Regions from separate parts of the Arthrobacter sp. NPDC056886 genome, predicted to be linked through region 1. Evidence: predicted binding sites of a transcription regulator. Region 1 holds the regulator's gene; the other holds the start of a gene.
What was found. Region 1 encodes LexA, which represses DNA repair genes until DNA is damaged. Its sites were predicted from a motif close to TCGAACANNTGTTCGA; they were not measured.
Positions count from the first base shown of each region.

Region 2: the regulator LexA is predicted to act here: its motif matches at 2,903-2,918, upstream of ACFRJ8_RS08335 (LexA family protein).

Region 1 covers NZ_JBHUBT010000015.1:45,851-54,591, forward strand. Annotated here, with positions in the region: gene dapF (diaminopimelate epimerase) at 1-657, shown strand, start outside; gene ACFRJ8_RS21460 (class I SAM-dependent methyltransferase) at 638-1,252, opposite strand; gene hflX (GTPase HflX) at 1,853-3,460, shown strand; gene ACFRJ8_RS21470 (ATP-dependent DNA helicase) at 3,453-5,663, shown strand; gene lexA (transcriptional repressor LexA) at 5,771-6,520, opposite strand; gene ACFRJ8_RS21480 (LysM peptidoglycan-binding domain-containing protein) at 7,142-7,489, shown strand; gene ACFRJ8_RS21485 (histidinol-phosphate transaminase) at 7,591-8,709, shown strand.
Region 2 covers NZ_JBHUBT010000004.1:35,778-44,518, reverse strand. Annotated here, with positions in the region: gene ACFRJ8_RS08355 (YhjD/YihY/BrkB family envelope integrity protein) at 1-318, shown strand, start outside; gene ACFRJ8_RS08350 (hypothetical protein) at 391-765, opposite strand; gene ACFRJ8_RS08345 (hypothetical protein) at 762-1,097, opposite strand; gene ACFRJ8_RS08340 (Y-family DNA polymerase) at 1,151-2,449, opposite strand; gene ACFRJ8_RS08335 (LexA family protein) at 2,458-2,889, opposite strand; gene ACFRJ8_RS08330 (hypothetical protein) at 3,030-3,437, shown strand; gene ACFRJ8_RS08325 (hypothetical protein) at 3,918-4,172, opposite strand; gene ACFRJ8_RS08320 (GNAT family N-acetyltransferase) at 4,424-4,912, shown strand; gene ACFRJ8_RS08315 (VOC family protein) at 5,065-5,457, opposite strand; gene ACFRJ8_RS08310 (ArsR family transcriptional regulator) at 5,460-6,278, opposite strand; gene ACFRJ8_RS08305 (NYN domain-containing protein) at 6,327-7,589, opposite strand; gene ACFRJ8_RS08300 (hypothetical protein) at 7,644-7,988, opposite strand; gene ACFRJ8_RS08295 (hypothetical protein) at 8,297-8,473, opposite strand; gene ACFRJ8_RS08290 (hypothetical protein) at 8,521-8,724, opposite strand.

The DNA of each region.
Region 1 (8,741 bases):
TCGCTGTCCGAGATGTGCGGCAACGGAGTCCGCGTCTTTGTGCACTTCCTCATCGCCGAAGGACTCGTGGATCTCCCGGCAGGCGAGTCCCTCGTCATTGGAACCCGGGGCGGTGCCAAGACGATCGTCCGGACAGCTGCGGGCTACGCCGTGGACATGGGCCCCTGGGAGTTCATCTTCCCGGGCGAGGCCACCGCACGGGCCATGGATTCGCTCGTCAGCGCCGAGGGGCTCGAAGTCGCCCGGCCCGCCCTTTCCGTCAGCATGGGCAACCCGCACACAGTGGTGGCCCTGGCCGAGACCGCCGAACTCGAGGCCACACAGCTGTTCACCGCCCCACGGGTAGACCCGACGCCGCCGCACGGGACCAACGTCGAATTCGTCGTGCCGTCCGAACCGCTGGTCCACGACGGCACCGGCACCATCACCATGCGGGTCCACGAGCGCGGGGTGGGGGAGACCCAATCATGCGGCACCGGCGCCTGCGCCGCCGCCGTCGCCATTCGCCACTGGGCCGGCCAGGGCGCACCGGACGCGTGGAACGTCCACGTTCCCGGCGGCGTCGTCGGTGTGAAATTCTTCCTGGGCCCGGAGGGGCACGAACACGTCGAACTCAGCGGCCCGGCCGTGATCGTCGCTAGCGGGACGCTTTCCTGACCCGAAGGATCCGGAACGACTTCGACGTGCTCTCCCGGGTCACGGTGAAGCTGGAGTCGAGTTCGGCCGCCAGCCAGCGCTGCAGCGAGTCGGAGCCGAGGTTCTTCTGCACCACGAGCCAGGCCGATCCACCCGGCGCCAGCCTGGGAACCCACAGGCGCAAGAGGGCATGAAGCTCATCCTTGCCGATCCGGATCGGCGGGTTGGACCAGATGGTGTCAAAGCGCAGTTCGGAGTCCACAGCGTCCGGAGTGCTGGCGGTGACGTTGCTCAGCCCCAACAGCCCGGCGTTTTCGTTGGTGAGGGTCACGCAGCGTTCGTTCACGTCCACCGCGTAGACGTGGGCGTGCGGTGCCCGCAGGGCCATGGTCAGTGCGATCGGTCCCCAGCCGCAGCCGATATCCAGCAGGTTGCCCTGCGGCGCCGGAGCCGGGACGTCGGCGAGCAGCACGGCCGTTCCCTTGTCGATCCCGTCCGGGCTGAAGATCCCTGAGGACGTCTGCAGGCGGCGCGTTTCACCGGCGAGATCCACGGTGAGCGGCTTGCGGGTGAAGGGCCCGGCCGGCTGGGCGCTGAAATAATGTGCAGACTCCATAATGGGCCAGATTAGTTGGCGGCCCGCCCCCTTGGGAAACCGGGCGGGAGCCTTGACGTCTGCTACGCTAAAAAACATGATCTTGATCTCCAAGTAGCCGGCACGGGCCTTGTCCCATCCCCGGGGTGAAGTCTGTCCCAGGAGTGACATCCCGTCCCCGGAGCGACGCAGGTAAACGCCTTCCGCTGAGTGCGCCATCGCTAGGGTGAGTTTTCTCACCCGCTGGGCGCATGCACCACTTGGAATCCAGCCATTTCCTGAGCACCTTGTTGTGCCGGCACCGTGTCCTGCTGGCACCGTGCTCCCCGGGCCGCTCGCAGGCCCGGTTCGGCGGAGGGCACCTACCTCACTGTGTTTACTACAGGCAGCGTTTTCCACAGGCACCGCCTCGCATAGCCAGTGTTCTCACAGCCAGGCGCTTCTGCCGCCTCTACCCAACACCTAGCCACCGCTCCGGACGGAGCCAGCCCCGCCCCGGCACCGTTGCCGCGGGCAATCCAGGAGGCCTGCATGACCCCCCGCCGTCAGCCCAGCGCGAATACCGCCCCACAGAGCACCAATCGGCACTATTCTGAAAGTGCCGAACCCTTAAAGGAGACCATGACCAGCCACCCCAACACCGGACCCGATTCAGCAGCCCAGGACATGAGTCCTGAGGAGATTCAGGCTGTAATCGACCGGATCCTGTCCAAGGACACCCCCGCCCCAGGCGCAGGCCGTGGCGGCGGCTCCGGAGCGGGCGCCAACGGAGGCGCCGGCGTGACCGGCGGCCCGACGTCGGTACTCGGCAAAGCACAGGCCATCTCCCGCCTGGACGAGGTGTACACCAACTTCGACGGCGACCAGCAGGATCTTGAGGAACGCCACGCGTTGCGCCGCAAGGCCGGCCTGTCCACCGAACTCGAAGACGTCACCGAGGTCGAATACCGGCAGTTGCGCCTTGAGCGCGTCGTCCTGGCCGGCCTCTGGACCGAAGGCACCCTCGCGGATGCCGAGAACTCGCTGCGCGAACTCGCGGCCCTCGCCGAGACCGCCGGCTCGGAGGTCCTCGACGGGCTGGTCCAGCGGCGGGCCAAGCCCGATCCCGGAACCTTCCTCGGCTCCGGCAAGGCGCAGGAACTCAAAGCCATCGTGATGTCCACCGGCGCCGACACCGTAGTGGTCGACGCCGAATTGGCCCCGTCCCAGCGGCGCGGCTTGGAGGACATCGTCAAGGTCAAGGTCATTGACCGCACGGCGCTGATCCTGGATATCTTTGCGCAGCACGCGAAGAGCCGCGAAGGCAAGGCGCAGGTGGAGCTGGCGCAGCTGGAATACCTGCTGCCGCGCCTGCGTGGCTGGGGCGAGTCGATGTCCCGCCAGGCCGGTGGCCAGGTGGGCGGGGCCGGCGCCGGCATGGGTTCGCGTGGTCCCGGTGAAACCAAGATCGAACTGGACCGCCGCCGGATCCGCACCCGGATGGCCAAGCTGCGGCGTGAAATCGCCGCCATGAAGCCCGCCCGGGAAACAAAGCGGGCCAACCGCCGTCGTAATGCGGTGCCCTCGGTGGCGATCGCCGGGTACACCAACGCCGGGAAATCCTCGCTGCTGAACAGGCTGACCGACGCCGGGGTGCTGGTGGAGAACGCCCTGTTCGCCACCCTGGACCCCACCGTCCGCAAGGCCGAAACCGCTGACGGGCTGGGGTACACCCTGGCGGACACCGTGGGATTTGTCCGGTCCCTGCCCACCCAGCTCGTGGAGGCATTCCGCTCCACGCTGGAAGAGGTGGCCGACTCGGACCTGATCCTGCACGTCGTGGACGTCTCGCACCCGGATCCGGAAGGCCAGATCGCCGCTGTCCGGACCGTCTTCAGCGAAGTCGACGCGCGCAAGGTTCCGGAAATCATTGTCCTGAACAAGGCCGACGCCGCAGACCCGTTTGTGGTGGAGCGGCTCAAGCAGCGTGAACCGCGCCACGTGGTGGTCTCGGCCCGCACCGGTGAAGGCATTCCGGAGCTGCTCAAGGCCATCAGCGACGGCATTCCGCGGCCCAGCGTGAAGCTTGAACTGCTGATCCCGTACAACCGCGGGGACCTGCTCAGCAAGCTCCACGAGACCGACGCCGAGATCCTCAGCCTCGACCACGAGGAGACCGGGACCCGAGCCGTGGTGATGGTGCGTGAAGGACTCGCAGCCGAACTGGATCCCTTCGTCAGTAATGACTGAGGCTGCGGTGACCAGGGCTGACGCCGGACCTGCTGACGCCGACGCGTCTGACGCTGAATTGGACGCCGCCGGAGGTGCGGGCGCATCGGCCGGCGCCGACGTCGGCTTAGAAGGCGGCTTAGAAGGTGGCTCAGACGCCGAAGGCGACGCCGCTGCGGTTGCGGGCGCGGCCGGTGAGGAGTTCGTGGTTAAACTTCTCGACCGTGCCGTGTCCGGCATGGGCGGCCAGAGCCGCGATGGCCAGCACGAAATGGCCCGGCAGGTGGCGCGCGCGATAGACAGCGGCGACCACCTGCTGGTCCAGGCCGGCACCGGGACCGGCAAATCCCTGGCGTACCTGATTCCGCTGATCGCCCATTCGCTGACCAGCAACAAGCCCACCCTGGTCTCCACCGCAACCCTGGCGCTGCAGACGCAGATCGTGGGCCGGGACCTGCCCAGGCTGCTCAAGACCATCACCCCTGCCCTGGCACGGCCCGTCAAGGTCGCCCTGGTGAAGGGCCGGTCCAACTACGTGTGCCGGCACAAGCTCGAGGGCGGTTTCCCGTCCGAGGAACCTTCCGAGGGACAGCTGTTTTCCCTCGGGGAGGATACCAGCGTGCCGCATTTCGCCGCCGCAGTGGGCGGGCCGTCCTCGCAAATGGGCAAGGAAGTCGTCCGCCTGCGCGAATGGGCTGAGGGGACCACGACGGGGGACCGCGACGAGCTCATGCCAGGCGTCACGGACCGGGCATGGCGCCAGGTCTCGGTCACCTCCATGGAGTGCCTCGGCGCGCAGAAGTGCCCGCTCGCGGCCGAATGCTTCAGCGAGCTGGCCCGGCAGAACGCCGCCGACGCCGACGTCGTGGTCACCAACCACGCCATGCTGGCCGTCAGCGCCTTCGAAGGCCTGGCGGTGCTGCCCGAGTACGACGTCGTGGTGGTGGATGAGGCGCACGAACTTCAGGACCGCGTCACGGGCGCGGTCTCCGGCCAGCTCTCCGTGGCGATGGTGCATGCCGCCGCGTCCGGGGCCCGGAAACACACGGGCATCACCGTGGACGCGCTGAACAATGCTGCCTCCCATCTGGAGCTGGCGATCGACGGCGTCCCGAGTGGGTTGATGCCCAACGGGCTGAACAGCGAGCAGCTGGACTGCATCGACCAGCTGCGCGACGCGTGCCGCGCCGCCCTGTCTGATTCGAAGGGGGACAGCTCCGTGTCGGCCGACGGCGGACGCCAGCTGGCCCGCTCACGCCTGATGGTCATCCTGGAACTCTGTGAGCGGCTCCTGGCAGCGCGCGAAAACCGCGAAGTGGTGTGGTTCTCCCGCAACAGCAGCTTCGACCCGGCGCAGGGCTACTCCCAGCCGGACGAGAGCTCGCCGGCATTGATCAATGTTGCGCCGTTGAGCGTCGCGGGGCGTCTGCGCGAGGGTTTGTTCGCGGACCACACCGTCATCCTGACCTCGGCCACGCTGGCCATCGGCGCTGCCTTCGAGCCGGCTGCCGGCGGCCTCGGCCTCGTTGGCAACGGCGCCCCGAGCTGGACCGGCGTCGACGTCGGATCCCCCTTCGACTATCCGAAGCAGGGCATCCTCTACGTCGCCCGGCACCTGCCCAAACCCGGCCGCGGAACGTCCCCCGAGGCCTTGGACGAACTCGAGAAGCTGATCCGCGCTTCCGGCGGCGGTGCCTTGTGCCTGTTTTCCTCGCGGCGCGCGGCCGAGGAAGCCGCCGAGGCCATGCGGCCCCGGCTGGGCCTCAGCATCCTGTGCCAGGGGGAGTCGACCATGACGGCGCTTGTGCGGCAGTTTGCGGACGAGCCGGACACCTGTTTGTTCGGCACGATGTCCCTGTGGCAGGGCGTCGACGTTCCCGGAGTGTCCTGCCGGCTGGTGGTCATTGACCGGATTCCGTTCCCGCGGCCGGACGATCCGCTGATGACGGCACGCTCGCGGGCCGTCGCCCAGGCCGGCGGCAATGGCTTCATGTCCGTCTCGGCCACGCACGCCGCCATTCGGCTCGCGCAGGGCGCCGGACGGCTGATCCGCTCGACGTCGGACAAGGGCGTGGTAGCGGTGCTGGATTCGCGGCTGTCCACGGAGCGCTACGGCGGATTCCTTCGCGCCGCGCTGCCGCCCTTCTGGCCCACCACCGATTCGTCGATAGCCATGGCGGCCCTGGAGCGCCTGGCCAAAGAATCGGCACAGGCCGCCAAATAGGCAATTGGGGAGCCAGTCGACCAGAAAACGCGAACGTCCCCGTCCGGATTACCGGCGGGGACGTTTGCTTTGGGTTTACGTGGTCCGGGATGACCCGGCCGCAGCCGCTAGAGGGAGCGGAGCACCGAGACGACTTTGCCCATGATGACGGCGTGGTCGCCGAGGATGGGCTCGTACTGGGTGTTTTGCGGCAGCAGCCACGTGTGGCCGTCCCGCTGGCGGAATGTCTTGACCGTGGCTTCGTCGTCCAGCAGCGCGGCAACGATGTCGCCGTTGACGGCATCGCCCTGGCGGCGGACAACCACCCAGTCGCCGTCGCAGATGGCGGCATCGATCATCGAGTCGCCCGCCACCTTGAGCATGAAGAGTTCGCCGTGGCCCACGAGCTGGCGGGGCAGCGGCATGACATCCTCCACCACCTGGTCCGCGAGAATCGGTCCGCCGGCGGCGATGCGTCCGACGAGTGGCACCATTGCGGTGTCAGTGGCGCTGGCGAGTTCATTCACTGACAGGCCGCCGACGGCCCGCAGGCCGCTGGACTTCTCGACTCCCGAAATCGGGGTGGTCCCCTCGTCCAGGGTCAGCGGCATGAGCACTTCCATGGCCCGCGGGCGCTTCGGATCGCGCCGCAGGTAACCGAGCTTTTCGAGCTGGGAGAGCTGATGGGTAACGCTCGACAGGCTGGCCAGACCGACAGTGTCGCCGATCTCGCGCATGGACGGCGGGTAGCCCTTGTCCGTGACGGACCGCTGGATGGTCTCCAGGATTTTCTTTTGCCGGACGGTGAGGCTTTTGGGGGCCCGGGCGGGCTGCGGGCTCCGTGAGGTGGCCCTGCCGCCGGTGGCTTGTGCTGCCATGTTCGCCAACGCCTTTCCGTTCCGCCCGGCTGCCTTGGCTGCTGTCACCGGGAACTTCCGGTCTGAAATGTCAGACCCTGCTGATCAACTACCAATGACTTCACCCAGTGAATTCATTTGTGGTTGTTCTGTCCCTCAAAAATAGGCCAGCCGCAAAGCTTTTTCAAACATTTGTTCTAGCGAGTCTCGACATCGTTCGTTAGTAAGTGCTAAAACAGAACAAGCAGAGTTCGAATATGTGTTCGAGTTCGGAGTTGCGACTCCGGATCCGGTGTTCGGTTCTATGTTCGAAGGTTCGGCCGGTTGGCGGCGAGTACGTGGAGTACGCCGGGCGGCACCGTATGGTCCAGGAGGGCTCAGTTCATGTCAGCTTCAAGCGCGTTTCAAGGCACTTTCGTTCAGGGCGTCACGAATCACCACCGCAGGGCTGGTGCCAGTGGCGTGGTGGATCTCGGCAGCGTCGGCCACAGCACCATCGGCCAGAGCAGCGCAAGCCAGAGCGGCGCCCGCCAGAGCAGTGTCGACCAGACCAGTTTCGGCCAGGGCAGCATCCGTTACGGCAATGTGTACCCGATCAACGCCGGCCCGCGCACCTCCCCGACGTCGCCCGCACCGCTAGGGGTGGCGGCCGCTGTTTCCGCCGGTCGGCCCAAGCAAGCGCCGCTGCGGCTCACCCGGCGCGGACGCTTCGTCTTCTTCGGTGTCCCGCTGATCCTGCTGGCGGCGCTCATTCTGTCGTTCAGCGGATTCCTCAACGCACCCGCGAAGGCGGCGGATTCCGCGGACCAGCTCTCCCCGACACCGACCGTTACCGTCACAGTGCAGCCGGGGGAGTCCCTCTGGGCCATCGCGGGGTCCGTGGCCCCGGAGCGCGATCCCCGCGACGTTGTGGCCGATATCGTGCAGCTGAACAACCTGGATGCCGCGCGTGTGATGCCGGGCCAGGAGCTGTTCGTCCCGTCCAAGTAGCGTCCGGCAAGCCAAGTTCCATCACCCAACTACCCTCACCCAAGTGCCGTTGCAGGCGTCACAGTTTCAGCGCCCGTGCCGGTACCACTTAAACTGGTCACGTGACTGACCAGCTTGAGCGCCTCAACCGACTGCCCCTCCGAACCAATCTGCGTGGCCTGCGTCCGTATGGCGCGCCGCAGCTGGACGTTCCCATCCTGCTCAACGTCAACGAGAACACCCATGGCGTGCCCGCCGATGTCCGGGCGGCGATCACCGAGGCCGTCAGCGCCGCCGCCGTCGGCCTGAACCGCTATCCTGACCGCGAGTTCACCGAATTGCGCGAGGCCCTCGCGGAATATCTTGGCCACGGCCTGGAAGCGGAGAATATCTGGGCCGCGAACGGCTCCAACGAAGTCCTTCAGCAGATCCTCCAGGCGTTCGGCGGCCCCGGCCGGACAGCCCTCGGGTTCCCTCCCACATATTCGATGTACCCGCTGCTGGCCTCCGGCACGGACACTGAGTACATCGTCGGCGCCCGCGCGGCAGACTACGGGCTCAGCGCGGAATCGGCGGCCCGGCAGGTCCGGGAGCTGCAGCCCAACATCGTTTTCCTCTGCTCCCCGAACAACCCCACGGGCACGGGGCTGGGGCTTGATGTCGTCGAGGCCGTCTACGACGCCGGCGAGGCCAGCCAAACCGTCGTGATCGTTGACGAGGCGTACCACGAGTTCGCCCACGACGGCACGCCCAGCGCGCTCACCCTGCTGCCCGGCCGGGAGCGGCTGATCGTGTCGCGCACCATGAGCAAGGCCTTCGCCCTCGCCGGCGCGCGACTCGGCTACATGGCCGCGGCCCCGGAGGTCGCGGACGCCCTGCGCCTGGTCCGTCTCCCGTACCACCTCTCCGCCATCACCCAGGCCGCGGCCCTGGCCGCCCTGCGCCACCGCGAGGCGCTCATGGCGGACGTCGAGGACATCAAACGCCAGCGCGACAGGATCGTGTCCGAACTGACTCGGCTGGGCCTGAGGCCGGCCGCCTCCGACTCCAACTACGTGTTCTTCGGCGGCCTGGAGAACCCCCACGAGGTCTGGCAGGGCATGCTGGACGCCGGTGTCCTCATCCGCGACGTCGGCATTCCCGGGCACCTTCGCGTGACCGCCGGCACTGAGACGGAAACCACAGCCTTCCTTGAGGCCCTTGAACGCATCCTGAACGGCTCCGCAAAGCCGCAGGCCTAGACTTGGTGGGGAGCCCCGAGCACCCCGCCACA
Region 2 (8,741 bases), on a different contig from region 1:
TACGAGAAGACCTATGGTGCGATCGGCGGCGTCATCATCTCGCTGCTGTGGCTCTGGATCCTGAACATGTCACTGCTGTTCGGTGCCGAGTTCGACGCCGAGATGGAACGCGGCCGCCAGCTCCAGGCCGGCATCGAGGCCGAGGAGACCATCCAGCTGCCGCCCCGGGACACCAAGAAGAGCGACAAGCTGCAGGCGAACGAAGAAGAAGACATCCGGCGTGGCCGCGAACTGCGTGAACGGCACGGCGACGCCGACGAGGAACAGTTGAATCGGATCGCTCCACAGAGCGGCGCCAGCAGAATCGATCGCACCTGATCCGTCCAGCGCCGTGCGTCACTACCGGGCCTCCGGCGCCACGCAGCCCACGAGCGCGGGCAAGAGCCAGTCCTAGCGCCGGCGGTAGGATTCCAGCGCGCGAAGCAGAGGGGCGCGGCTGTTCTTCAGCAGGTCAACGGGGCGGGAGCCGGCAAGGTCCCGGGACGGAGTGACCATCCAAACCGTGAAGTAGTTGTGCGGGATCTGCAGCTCCAATGCACGCTGAAAGAGCTCAACTACCGGCGGGCGGAGTTGTCCGCCGGGGAGAAACTGGAACCCGGGGCAGAAGGTGCCGTCGTCGATGAAGACCCGAACGAGTTGCTGCATCACCGGTTCCGGGTCCTCCATGAGCTCCGAGAGGCGGCGGCGGACCTGGTCCAGGGCCGGTAGCGTGAATTCTTTTCTGATCCCCTCCCATGTCTGATCGCTGATGGGTTGACGGTTCACTTTTCTGTTGTCTCTTCGCCGTCGCTGATGTCCGCCAGGAACCACCCGGGAGAGAGCGGTTCACGGCGCAGCGTGAAGGTCCGCAGCGCCGACGTCGAGCAGAGGCGTGCCTGCACACGCCAGTGTTCGGTGCTGCCCGGGCCGGCGCTGCCTGCGGCGGGAGCACGCCGGGTGTCCCAGCCGGCGTCACGCCCGGACCAGTGCTGGGACTCCGTCCCGGGATCGACAACCCAGATCCGTCCGTCGTGCCGGATGGCGAGGGGTTTGCCGTCCGGGTCGGTCCGGACCTGCAGGTGGGAGGTCTCGGTGGGGGCTTCGGGTGCAAGGGTCATGGGGGAGTTCTTTCGGGGAGCAGTTCAGTGCCGCGGTGCGGCCTTGGGTTGGGCTAGGCGGCTTTGACGAGGGGGAGTTCGTCCCAGTGGGTGGTGTAGCGGGGGGAAAGCATGTCTCGTTTCATGGTCCAGTCCGGCCCGCCCCGGATTCCGGCGTGGCCGAGGCCGATGGAGCCGCGGCCGTACCGGCGGGTCACGTCCTCCAAGAGGGTGCCGACGCGGCGTTCCTCGTGCGGGTTTTCGAACAGGGCCAGGGGTGCCTGGTTGCCGGTGGGCCGCAGGTCGGTGACCATGATGCCGGCCCTGGCGTACCTGATGCCCTCGTGGATGAGGGGGAGGAGCGCGTGGGCAGCCCTTGTGAGCAGGACCGGGTCCGCGGTGGGCATCGGCAGCGGCACGCATACCGAGGGATAGGAGGTGTCTTTCGGATTGAAGTGTGAGGTGCCGGCGAACCCCGTGAGGACCTTGGCCTGCAGTCCGTGTTTGGCCAGCCGCGCCGAAGCCTGCTGGCCGTAGACGCTCAGGACCTGCCGCATCCCTGCCGCGGTGGTGATGGGGGTGGCAAAGGAGCGGGAGAAGATGAGCTGGTCCCGGCCGATCCGTTCCTCCTCCATCGGGATGCACGGGGTTCCCTGCAGTTCCAGGACCGTACGCATCATGACCACGGAAAAGCGGTCCCGGATCATGACCGGATCGGCCTGGGACAGGTCAAGGACGGACTGGATGCCGAGGGCGTTGAGTCGTTTGGTCAGCCGGGTAGCGACACCCCAGATCTCGATCACGGACAGTCGGGCCATCAGGGATTCCCTGTCGGCGGCGGCCACGGAGTCCCAGTGGCAGACCCCGTCGAAGGCCGGGTTGTTCTTGGCCCATTTGTTCGCCAGTTTCGCCAGGGTCTTGGTCCCGGCGATTCCGACGCAGACCGGTACCCCGACGTTGCGCCGCACGGCTGTCTTCATCGTCCGGCCCAAGGCTAAGAGTTCTCCCGGGGTGCCTTTGACGCCGAGGAAGGCCTCGTCGATGCTGTAGACCTCCAGCCACGCCGAGTACCGGCCCAGCAGTTCCATCACCCGGGCGCTGATGTCCCCGTAGAGTTCGTAGTTGCTGGAGAGGGCAACGAGACCCCATTCCTTGGCCCGCGGGGCGAGTTTGAACCAGGGCTCGCCCAGGGGGATGCCGAGGGCCTTGGCTTCCGCGGACCGGGTGACGGCGCAGCCGTCGTTGTTGGATAGGACGACGACGGGCCGGCCCTCCAGGGACGGGGCGAAGGCCCGCTCGGCCGAGGCGTAGAAGCAGTTCACATCCACATGCGCGATCTGCGGCATCCGCCGCATCGTGGCCGGCTTAGACATGGCTCGCCTCAGACATGGTGCAGGCACCGGGTCGCGACGCCCCAGATGACCAGATCCGAGACCGACGGGACCCGGATGTCCGGGTACGCCGGATTCTCCGCCTGCAGCACCACCCCGGTTCCTGTGACCCGCAGCCGCTTGATGGTCAGCTCCCCGTCCAGGACGGCGATGACCACGGACCCGTCTTTGGGTTCCAGGGCTCGGTTCACGATCAGTTCGTCGCCGTCGCTGATGCCGGCGCCTTCCATCGAGTCCCCGGACACCCGCACGACGTAGGTGCTGGTGATGTCCTTGATCAGATGCTCATTCAGGTCAATCCGGCCGTCAAAATAGTCCTGCGCCGGCGAAGGGTACCCCGCCGCGACTGGGACCGGAGAGATCAGCACGGATAGCAACGACATGCCCGCATCTATCACACGGGGACCGACAACAACGCCCACAACACACCTTTATTCGAATATATGTTCGATACATTCAGTGTAGCCGGACGGGCCGACAAAAGAGCCGCTTTGCGGGGTTGCGGGGCTGACGAAGGGGATTCGGACCCCAGAGCACTCTCCCCTTCGGTAGCATCGCCAGCATGACCACGTGTGCTGTGCTGCGCTGTGCCGGGACTCCGACAGTCGTCTTCAAGCTGATGCCCGGTTCCAACCTGGAAGTGCCTGTCTGTGCCGGGCACAAAGCGGTTCTGGCGAGCGGTGCTCGTTGGATGGTCAATGGTGGCACCGGCTCGCCGTCTGACGAGGGTTCCGAAGGGGCTGCGGGAATCAGCATCCTCATGGGAGAAGATCTACCGGACCACAACCGGCTGATCGGCTTCGGCGTTAGCCGGACTATAGGCGACGAGCCAGGCTTCACCGTGGAATTGGACGTTGATGCCGCGGACGGTCAGCAACTGCTGTCGTTCTGGACGACGGAGGACATCGGTAAGCGACTTGGCGCGTTCTTTGCTGACCCAACGAACCCACCCGCACCGCCGGTGCCCTAGCTAGCTGGCTGCCCGGCGGAGTGTCTGGCCTGGCGGCCGCGCCGCTCCGAGATCTGATTAAAGGATTCAGCCCCTGGCTAGGGTCCCCGGAGTCTCGCATTTCCCGCTGGCGCGGGATGGTGCATTGAATCTTCGATCTGGTACCAACCCCACGCCTGATCCCGAGACGTCTTCCAGCGCCTGCCCCATGTGGAGGCATCAGCTGTTTCCGGCATCCGTGAATGACCACTGTCTGGTACGGGGCTTAGGGGCGGATATTCAGGTCGCCAGCTATGGACCATGCCTGCCGGACAAACAACAGCAGAGTCAGGTGGTGTGGGTCGTCATCGACGCGGATCATCATGTCATTCGGCCATGGATTGCCCGGTTCCGGCGTGCTCCATTGCATATTCGTTCCCCCTGTTCGAATACAGCCCACACGGTCGAACCCTAAGCGGATCGTGATCCGCTTAGGGTTCTACCAACTCTTCGTTGTGCCTTCTACGCCAGGTCGGGGGAACTGCTCACGATGTAATCCAACGCGGCGGGACCGGACATGGCGAGAGTGTTGTCCTCAGGCTTGATTCGGTGGCCTTCGAGCGCCGCCCAAAGGGCCTCGGCTGGCTCTGGCTGGCTCTGGTTTATCAGGCACCAGCTGGTGTACAGGCCGTACAGTTCTTCCTTGGCCAACCCGCCGTCGGTTTCCCGGTCGCTGGTCAAAGCCTCTGCGAGGAACTGGTCAAAATGCGCGCTCATATCTGTTCCTTTGTACCTTTTGCATCTCCAGGATGCTCCGCCGCCGAAGCTTTGGCAGCGCGCCACGGCCCGCTGTCAAAGACGAATTTATGCCAGGGAGACAACTCTGTCCAGTTCTCTCCACCGACGCCTCAGCGGCTGGCCGCCAGACCATACGGGAAAGCGTTCGGAATGTGTCGCGGCAGGAAGCCGACTTGGGGCAACGTGACCGACGTTGACTGGATGTATTACCGCTGGGGAATACTAGGGAAATGACACTCGCTGAATTCGATCTGCCTGGCGGCCCATTTGCCATGAGGCAGGCTGACGCATCTGATGTGGGGCCTATCGTTGCACTTCTGGTGGCCGACCAGCTCAGAGCTTCTGTCGATTCGATTGCGATCGAGGACCGGCCTCCCTACGACCTTGCCTTCCAGGCAATTGACGCCGATCCCGCCCAGTTACTGGTCGCAGTCGTGACGACCGAAGATGAGGTGGTTGCGACCATGCAACTGACGTTCATTCCCGGACTCGCCCGTGCTGGAGCTACACGAATGCAGATTGAAGCGGTCCGCGTGCGTTCCGATCTTCGCAGCAACGGCCTTGGAGGGGCGATGATCACGTGGGCAATCGCCGAAGGGCGCCGACGCGGTGCAAAACTGGTTCAGCTCACATCTGACGCGTCCAGGGTCGCAGCGCACCGGTTCTATGAGCGTCTTGGCTTCGAACCCTCGCACTTAGGCTTCAAACTCTTGCTCTGAGGGGTCAGTGCCGTTCTTCGGCTGCGAAAAGCGGGCGGCGCTTTCTAGATGAGCACGCGTCGGGTCTACTGATGCGCACGGCTCACACACGGAGGGGTGCGCCTTCCCTCGGCCGGGCTAGGCATCCTCAGGTCCAGAGGAGGCCCTGAGCCCTATTGGCCGGCAGGTTGGAACAACTCGACTACGTTGCCGGACGGATCTTCCAGCAGGATCTGCTGTCCGCCGGGACCTTTGACTATGTCGTTTCGGAACGTGAGGCCCGCCTCGCGCAGCCGGTTCACTTCCGCCCCGATATCGCTCACGATGAGGTGGATGCGGTTCCATCCGCCCGGTGCGGGCACCGTGCCGTCCGGCATGGGCCGCCCCGCCGAGCTGCTGGGCCCGCTCAGGAGGAGCCTCAGCCGGCCGCGAGTGACGTCGGCGAACGCCGGTGCGGCGCTCATTCTGAGGGTGAATCCGAGGTGCTTTGTATAGAACTCGATCGCCGCATCGACGTCGGTCACCATGTACCGGACGCTGACCAGCTCCGACAGATCGTTGGGCATTTCTAGCTCCTCTCCGAACTCTTTTGGGAGTACTCGATTGCGTAAAGCAGGAACTGGATCCGCGTGTTCAGTTCCTCTGCTGTGCGAACAAACGCCGGATAACTGTCCTGATTGGCTGCCTCGGCCGCAGGATCGGGGATGCTCCAATGCACCATCGCCGGTGCCCCCGGGAATTCCGGGCACACTTCCCGCACGCGGTCACAAAGGCTGATCACATAGTCGAACCGCTGCTCGGTGAACTCGCTCAGATGCTTGGAGCGGGCGCCGCTGATGTCCATGCCACGCTCACGCATCACGCGTACGGCATTGGGGTGCAGGTCTTTCGGGTGGCTGCCGGCGCTGGCGGCTTCGACCCGGGAACCGCCCAGGCGCCCCAAAATCGCCTCGGCCATCTGGGACCGGGCGCTGTTGCCCGTGCACAGGAAGAGCACCCGCACGGGCGACTGCGCCGGTGACTGGCCCGGCGGTGCGCCAAGACCCTCGGCCGGTTGCGTCAGCCCAGCAGGGACCAGCCGCAAGCCGGCGTGCAGGGCCGCGCCGGATGCGGCAAGCCGTTCGCGGTAGGCCGCCAGGTTGAGGCTGCAGTACGTGTCGCGTCCGTCAGCCGAGCTGCGCCGCATGGACACCAGCCCGGCTGCGCGCAGTTGGCCCAGATGGTAGGAGGTCAGGCTCTGCCTCTGACCCACCAGTGCGGTTAGCTCGCGCACCTGCCGGTCGCTGCGTGCCAGCTCGGCCAGCAGCTGCCACCGCACGGGGTGTCCCACCAGGCGGAGGAATCCCGACGACGCCGCCTGAGCCTCCGGGAGCGTGGTGTGTCTCACGCCACAATTCTATCAATTCAGATAGATCGATCAAAGAGGTTTGATGGATCAATCCGAGCGGGACTCGCCTGGTCCGGACTCCAGCAGCCCGCCGCCGGCCCAGCGCCTGAGCGCGAGCTTCTCGGCGTCGTCGAACTCCATCAGGGCCAGCCGGCACAGCTCTTCCACATTTCTGGTCCATGCGGCGGCGAGGTCCCTGGCCGCCATCTCCGCGGAAAGGGAGCCCCCGGCGTACACCACGCCCTGGATCACGAAGTTGACGGCCGAGCGGGACACCGGCTGCCCGGCCGCAACACAGTCGTCCCGGACAGATCGCGCCAGCTCCCCGCGGTTGCCCAGGTGCTCGCGCAGCTTCGCCTCGAGCGAAAGGAACACCTGCCGGAACTGTTCGGAGGACAGCGCCGGCACGTCCGTGACCCGGGTGATCTGCTCCTCGATGGCCGGCCGGTCCTCCGGTGCCAGCGAGGACAGCTCTGGCGAAAACCGCTTCGCGTCCCACACCCAGCCAGGCGACGGCGTGGACGAGTATTGGACGCCCTGGCCGATCTGGGCGATCCAGGCCCCGAACTTGCCGTGGCCGCCCCAATCGGTCTTCAGCGACGGGTCTGCGGTCAGGGCCCGGTGTGCCGCCACTGCTCCCGTGACCGGGCCCGGTGCGGCCTGCACCAGGGCACGGACCTCGTCGGCGGCCGTCGTCGCGGAGCCGGGAACACCTGGTGCGGTGCGGAGCGGGGCGCCAAGTCCGGCGGTTGGCACCATGCGCGGGACTCCGGCTGAGGTCCCGTTGAGGATCGCCACGAAGTCGTGGGACTCCACCACACTGTCGGCCATCTCCCGGTACGCGAATGCCACGGCGCCGGCCGCGATCACCGTCGTCATGCGGTCGGCCGCCCGGAACCGCTGGACCAGCGACGTAAAGTCCGCGTCCGCCGACGCGACGAAGAATTCCTCAACATGTGCCGCGCCGGACAGCGCATCCATCGCGTCCAGCACCAAGTTGATGTCGGTGCTCGACTTGCCCCGCTGGGTCAGGGACGGGCAGTCAATCACGCGGAAGCCCGCGCGCGTCCAGTACGGCCTGTACTTGGAATAGATCACCGGATTGAGGTAGCAGTTGCGGATCAGGAAGCGCCGGGATTCCTCGCCCGCGCCGCCGGCGGCCAGCGCTTCCGTCCAATGCTTGGGGTCCTCGGCGAACCTCTTCGCGGCCGCCGGGTCCAAGGCCATCAAGCCCGTGTAGACGTTGTCGAAGTCCACGAACATCGCGGCGCGGATGCCAGGCCGCCTGGACTGGGGGAGAGGATCACTCATCGGCTCAGTGTGCCAGCAAGAGTGGGGACGTACCAGATGTGACCTTTGCGTGGACTAGCCTTCCGCGGGCACCGGTTCCCGGTCTCCGACGAACCCAGTCAGGGCGGCCGACGCCAGTTCTCCTGCCGCCTCCACGATCTTCTCAGCCGGCACTCCGGCCGACAAGGCGGCAACAATTTGCACGTCGCACGCGGCTTTTGCCTGGTCAAGGGCCCACTCAGCGGCTTCTACCTCGCCGACACGGGTAACCACCGCGGCTAGTAGCGCCTCGCGCAGGGCCGACAGGTCAGCCGCCGCCCTTTCAGACCCGGGAGACTGCAGCTCGGATTCCACGTATACGGTCGAGTCGACTTGGGCGATAGACAAAGGAGGGGTGATTGAGTCAATGTTCGGTTCCACGGGGCTGCTTTCTAAGACTTTCGAAGCAATGCTCCCGGTCACTGAGCGGAATAAGGCCTCTGAGGGCCACCAGACCAAACAAGTCTGTCTACTAAGACAGAGACTACACAGCAACCTTCGGAATAAGAAGCGCGGCCGCTGGCAACGGCACCCGGCGCATGGCGATGGAACCGTCCACCAGACTTGTTTGCCCCGGCCCTGGGCCATTCAGCCGGATCTGGTGGATCTTTCCGCCCACGAATCCGGCGCCGTCGACCGCCCCGCCGCCGCCGGGCGGCCTGATTTGCGACTTAAGAACGAACCCAGCCTCACAAGTGATCTCCAACCAAGATCAGCAATTCGCCCAATGGCGGGGTGGCGTCGTCGAGCACCCAGTACGACTGGCCGCGCGTTTCCTCAGCGGTAGGAACCAGGGCAATGAACCCGGCGAGGTAGTCGACGGTAACAGCGGGGAGGAACGTGGATCTGTCACCGGGAATTGCCACGAGGGGACGACGGCGGGAAGTGGCTCCCGCCGTCGTCGTTGTGCTTGCTAGGCGGAAACTGCCTCAAGGTTTGCTGCCCCGTGGTTGAGGCTGAGCGTGAAGGTGTTCGGGCCGCTGGCGTGGACCGCGATGTTGCTCTTGGAGGTGTTGTGGCGCTCGGAGTGCTCGTGGATCAGGGCGTCCAGCTCGTGGTGCATGGTGGAGCGGTCCCAGAGCTTGTGGGTGACAGAGTTGGCAGTTTCAAACGTCATTGTTCAGTGCTTCCATT